DNA from 2 places in the Paenibacillus sp. FSL H7-0714 genome. Region 2 is predicted to be linked to the other one. Evidence: predicted binding sites of a transcription regulator. Region 2 holds the regulator's gene; the other holds the start of a gene.

Region 1 (3,204 bases), 1.3 Mb from region 2:
AATTGGAGATTGGCTGATGATGAAGAACTTAGTACCAAAAAAAAGGAGAAAAAAACTACATGTTGATCAAAAGTGTTAAGGATCTTGAATTACAAGAGTTTACAACTTGCTTTAACGAAGCCTTCTCCGATTATGTAATTCCATTTCATGTTTCTTCGGAGTATTTAGCTGATAAATTTGCAGGTGCGGGAGTTAATTATCAGATGTCGTTTGGTGCTTTTGATCAAGAGAAGCTGGTTGCATTTGTTATGCATGGCATCGGGGATCGTAACGGCGAAAGTACTGCATTTAATACTGGTACAGGAGTCGTTCCTTTATATAGAGGGAGACGGCTAGTCGAACAAATTTATCGTCATGCTCTTCCCATCCTTAAAGAAGCTCATATTCAAAAGTGTTTGCTTGAAGTAATTCAAACGAATGATAAAGCTATAAAAGCGTATACCGCCATAGGATTTCAAATTCATAGAGAATTGGCTTGTTTCAAGGGGCGTATTGATGTCACCCTTCCGGACGATCATAGACATACATTCATTACTATGGTTCGACTGGAAGAATTCGATTGGACATCGGTACATTCTTATTGGAATTTTGAACCTTCTTGGGAACAATCTGTTCATGCAATTTTACGAAATCCGCATTTATACGATGTGGTCACGATAAGGGAAGAGAATAAGATTTGTGGATACGCGGTAATAAAATCGGCCAACGGAGCAGTTGTACAGTTCGGTATTTTGCGAGAAGAAAGAAACCAGGGATTTGGGCGTTCCTTATTTCATTGGATGGGAGAGAGACATTCTATCATCACCGTCAATAATGTAGACAAAAGAGATACAAATTCTATACGTTTCCTTCAAAGTGTTGGTCTTGACGTATACATCGAGCAATATGAAATGGAGAAAGATTTGTCATGACGAAGATGACATTAGCTTTAATTCAAAAACACTGATGATTTGAGTCAGTGTTTTTTTTGTTGCAGAAGGGGGTATATATTAGAGGTTAAAATGAGGAAATATTGTTTTTTTCTAACATCGAAGTAGGAGGAGACTTGTGAAATCATATATACGCTATTGAATCAATAGCTCTTTTGGGTTCTTTTTATGTTATTCACTGAGTTGTCAGAAAGATTTGACCCTTTCTTGAACATTTAGGGATTAAGAGATATCTGTGATTGAATTACTTGCAATTTAAGATAAGATGATTTTAATCATTAGGTCACGTTATTAATTTGACTGCTCAGTATCAGGTAAATCAGGCTCGCCAACTCTTGCTTTGTGAAATTTTTCTCTTTTTACATAGCAAAGAACGAGGAACGTCATACTAAAACGAACAGGCAACGATGTCGCTGAGCCCTGCTAAACCTGATATTGAATGCAGCCCCAGAATTAGCCGGCCTAATCATAAGCATCAAGTTATGACGAAAAATGAACAGCGTTTGAAGGGAGCAGTAAAGAATGGCAATTGATACGGTGCTATGGAGCAGGCTGGTGACAGGCTTGACTCTCGGGTTCCACGTTATTTTTGCGACGATTGGCGTCGGTATACCGCTAATGATCGCTATTGCAGAGTTCATCGGGATCCGCAAAAAGGATCCCCATTATACACTTATGGCAAAGAGATGGTCTCGGGGATTTGTCATTTCTGTAGCGGTTGGTGTCGTGACCGGTACAGCCATATCACTACAATTAGCCCTGGTATGGCCGAATTTTATGAAACTGGCTGGGAATGTTATTGCACTTCCGTTATTCATGGAAGTGTTCGCGTTCTTTTTTGAGGCCATCTTCCTGGGCATTTATTTGTATACGTGGGATCGGTTTAAAAATCCGTATATCCATTGGCTGTTGACGATTCCGATTGTCGCCGGGGCAGGCATGTCTGCCGTTTTTATTACGACGGTGAACGGATTCATGAACCAGCCTGGAGGCTTTGTCATGGAAGCGGGCCAATTCACAGCGATTGACCCGGTGCAAGCGATGCTGAATACGGCGACCTTCTCCAAGGTGTTCCATGTATTAAGCTCGGCCTATTTGACAGGAGCTGCCTTGTTAGCCGGGATTGCAGCCTTTGCGATGCTGAGAAAAGGAGTGTCCGCATACCACAAAAAATCCTTGAATCTCATGATGGCGGTCGTTTTGCTGTTCAGCTTGCTGAACACATTAGCTGGTGATGTGTCCGCCAAGTTTTTGGCCGAGCATCAGCCAGAGAAGCTTGCAGCGGCAGAGTGGCATTTTGAGACGGGTAGCGGTGTGGACTTGGTTCTAATGGGATGGCTGAATGCAGAGCATGAAGTGATAGGGGCTCTTCATTTGCCGAAAGTGCTCAGCTTCCTGGCCTTTGGAGACTTTAATGCGGAGGTAACGGGGCTGGAGGAATTCCCCAAGGAAGAATGGCCACCGCTTCTTGTTCACTACCTGTTTGATTTAATGGCTGGAATCGGATTTGCTCTGCTCGCGATTTCGGTCCTGTACTTCCTGTTTGTGTTCTGGAAAAAACGCAATGTGCTTAACAAGTGGATGCTTGGCATCATCGCACTGATCGCACCGCTCGCTTTTCTAGCTGTAGAGCTGGGCTGGTTTTATGCAGAGGTTGGGCGACAGCCGTGGATTATCCGTGGATATATGCGTGTAGAGGAGGCTGCCACGACTTCACCGAATGTAAGAATTATATTCTTCGCCTTATTGCTCTTGTACATCGTACTCGGCAGTATGTGTGTAATCGTGCTAAGACGTTTGTTCAACAATAATCCGGCAGAAGTTGAGATGGAGAAATGGATGAAGGAACATCCTAATCAATCTGTGGAAAAGGGGGGCACTGAATGATGAGTTACGAAATAATTGGCATCTCGGTGCTCTGGCTGTTCTTGTACGGCTATTTAATTATAGCTTCCATTGATTTCGGAGCGGGATTCTTCGCCTTTTATGCCCGTTTGACGAAGCAGGATCATCTCATTAATCGTCTGATTTCCCGATATTTATCACCCGTATGGGAGATTACAAATGTATTTTTTATCTTTTTCTATATTGGCATCGTCGGATTTTTTCCGGACACAGCCTATTATTATGGCTCCGCGCTGCTTGTTCCGGGAAGTATTGCAGTTATTCTTCTTGCGATTCGCGGTTCGTTCTACGCTTTTGAAAATTATGGTTCCAAGAAAAACATAGTATATCTTTTTTTGTACGGAGCTACAGGTCTGCTTATTCCGGCTTC
Region 2 (3,204 bases):
ATTGATCTTTCATAATATAAGCATAGAACTGGATAAGTCCGAACAGAAGGAGCAGAATCAGAACTGACCCCAGGAGGATCCATTTTTTCCTTTTCTTCAAGGTACAGCTCCCTTTCTAGTAATATATCTTTTTTGATTATATAACACACCTGTGTGTTTATCCAAAGTTTCATATCCAATTCAATGATCTAATTATCAGAAACACAAAAGGCTGTAACTTTGCAATCGCAGAAAGTCACAGCCTTTCAGTTATTCGTTATGATCTTAGACTATCGTTTAAGCAGTCCATCAAATGATTCTTGCGCCTTACGACGGATTGCTTCCTCATCTAGCGTTACACATTCTCCATGTTTTACAACCTGTTTACCATTCACCCATACATGCTCAACGTCCTTGGCGCTGGCAGAGTATACAGCATGAGACAACAGATCTGTGTGTGGTAGCAAATGCGGCTGGTCTATATCAATCGCGATAAAGTCCGCTTTCATGCCAACAGCGAGTCTACCCACATCATTTAAAAAGATAGACTTTGCGCCATACTCTGTAGCTATACGCAGCGCTTCCGGAGCTGGGACAGCCGTCGGATCACCACTTACACCTTTATGGATGAGGGCTGCAAGACGCATCTCTTCAAACATATCCAGGTTATTATTGCTTGCCGCACCATCTGTACCCAGTGACACCTTCACACCAGCCTTTAGAAGATCCGTAACCCGAGCCACTCCACTAGCCAGTTTCAGATTACTTCCTGGGTTATGAGACACGCCTACATCATGACGAGCCAGTATCTCGATCTCTTCATCATTCAAATGAACGCCATGTGCAACAATAGACGGACGTGTGAACATTCCAAGCTTCTCTAAATGCGCTACAGGCCGAAGTCCGTAATCCACCACATTCTGCTCCACTTCGCGTTTGGTCTCGGACATATGGGTATGCATCGGTAAATCCAAATCATGTGCCGCTTGTACAAACTTAACAAAGAAGTCCGGTGGGCAAGTATATGGGGCGTGTGGCGAGATCATCGTCGTAATTCTACCATCAGCCTTACCATGCCAATTTCGTGCAAAAGAAATCGCTTCCGCAAGCTTGTGATTTTGTACTTCCTCTGGGCATAATCCGATTACGCCTCTCATCAGTACGGAACGGATGCCTGATAATTCGACTACCTCTGCTACTCGATCCATATGATCATACATATCCAAGAAGGTTGTAGTACCACCTTTTAGCATTTCCAGTACCGACAAGGAGGTTCCCCAGTATACATCTTCTCCAGTGAATTTCGCTTCCATCGGCCACATCTTCTCTTGAAGCCACACCTGAAGTGCTAAATCATCTCCATAACCACGAAGCAATGACATTGCGGCATGGCCATGTGTGTTTACCAGACCTGGCATAAACAGCAGACGACTGCCATCAACAACTTGCACATCATCTTCCATTAAAGGTTCTTCTTTTCCTATGTAAGTGATCAAATCATCTTCAATAGTCATATATCCGCTCAGAACCGGCTCATCCGTTCCCGGAATAAGAAAACGCCCGCCCTTAATAATCGTTTTACTGCTCTTCATTTCCGCTTTCTTCCTTTCCGTCTTTCAAATAATAAGCAAGGCTTTGCAAATCCGTTGTAAAATCGGCAGCATGAACACGGATATTCGATGGTGTTTTTAGAATCACTGGTGCAAAATTCAAAATCGCCTCAATGCCAGACTCAATGAGAATATCTGCTACATTCTGCGCTTCTGAATCAGGCACAGTAATTATCCCAATTCGAATACCTTGCTCACGAACCGTCTGACCAAGCTCCTCCATCGGTTGAACGGTAAGAGAGTTGATTTTCCGCCCTACCTTAGGTGCATAGGAGTCAAATATAGCGGTAATCTTCATAGTATCTTTCAGATAAGCATTGTAATTAGATAATGCATGTCCAAGGTTACCAGCACCTACTAAAGCCACATTCAATTGTTGATCCAGCTTCAGAATATGACGGATTTTTTCAATAAGATAAGTTACGTCATACCCGATACCTTTTCTACCAAAGTCTCCAAAATAAGCTAAATCTTTACGAATTTGAGCAGGATTTAAATCAAGTTTTTGTCCTAGTTCTTGTGAGGAAACGGTTAATATTTCACGTTTCTGGAGATCATTCAAGAAACGCAAGTACACAGGAAGTCTGCGAACAACGGCTTCTGATATTTTATCCGATTTCATAATTTACCTCCTAATTTAAGTGATATTCTGTTCAAATCCTATCGAAATATCTGCACCTCGTCTCAAGGAAGAGCGGTATTCTTATACCGCCCTTCCTTGTAGAGTGATTAATAAGATCGATGACGTTCTTTTCAAGAAACGCCTCCGTCTTCCAACCACTCCGCTATACGAGGAACCATTTGATCCGTAAGCATATGCTCCATTTTCGGGCCAGGCAACGAATAGAGGAAATACTTCCCATAGTGAGATTCGATCACCCTTGTGTCATACACAATAACAATACCCCGATCTTGCGCTGTCCGTACCAGCCTCCCAAATCCTTGCTTGAAGCGAATAACCGCCTGAGGAACAGACAACTTCATGAACGGATTCTTTTTCTGGGCTTGTAATAACTCAGACTTCGCTTCCGCTAGGGGGTGGTTTGGCGGTTGAAATGGGAGCCTCACGATGGCCAAGCATGTTAATGCTTCACCTGGAATATCTACACCCTCCCAAAAGCTGCTTGTTCCTAACAGTACAGAAGCTGCACTGTCCTGAAAACGGCGGATCAGCTTGCTACGGCTGCCCCCCTCCACGCCTTGACCTAGCACCGTGATCTCTTGTGAGGCTAGAGCCTCTTTCAGAGGATCGTAAACCTGGCGTAGCATCTTGTAAGAAGTAAACAGGACAAGCATCCGCCCACGTGTTGTAATAGCTGCTTCTGCTAGTGACTGTACGAGTGTATCGACAAATCGGGCATCGCCTACACTCCCCTTCACACTAGGGAAATCCCGCGGAATAACTAACAGCGCCTGCTCCCGATACTTAAAGGGAGAAGGCAGGAGTGACGTCATCAGACGCCCCTCTTCCGCAGCTTCATTAAGTCCGAGATTATCAATCATAAACTGGAAAGATTTATCCACAGAGAGTGTCGCCGAAGTTAGCACGATACTTTTCTTCTTGTCGAAAAACAGCTCCTTAAGCTGAGTACTAACATCAACAGGAACGGCATAC

The links. The regulator Rex, encoded in region 2, represses fermentation and respiration genes when NADH is low (regulators of the CRP and FNR family bind a similar motif). The targets are predictions, from matches to a motif close to TTGTGAAATATTTCACAA.
Region 1: the regulator Rex is predicted to act here: its motif matches at 1,270-1,287, upstream of NST34_RS16295 (cytochrome ubiquinol oxidase subunit I).

The regions. Positions count from the first base shown of each region.
Region 1 covers NZ_JBBOPT010000001.1:3,686,893-3,690,096, forward strand. The annotation lists gene NST34_RS16290 (GNAT family N-acetyltransferase) at 60-911, shown strand; gene NST34_RS16295 (cytochrome ubiquinol oxidase subunit I) at 1,452-2,816, shown strand; gene NST34_RS16300 (cytochrome d ubiquinol oxidase subunit II) at 2,813-3,204, shown strand, end outside.
Region 2 covers NZ_JBBOPT010000001.1:4,951,714-4,954,917, forward strand. The annotation lists gene NST34_RS22110 (cell wall elongation regulator TseB-like domain-containing protein) at 1-100, opposite strand, end outside; gene NST34_RS22115 (amidohydrolase) at 270-1,571, opposite strand; gene NST34_RS22120 (redox-sensing transcriptional repressor Rex) at 1,558-2,211, opposite strand; gene dinG (ATP-dependent DNA helicase DinG) at 2,343-3,204, opposite strand, start outside.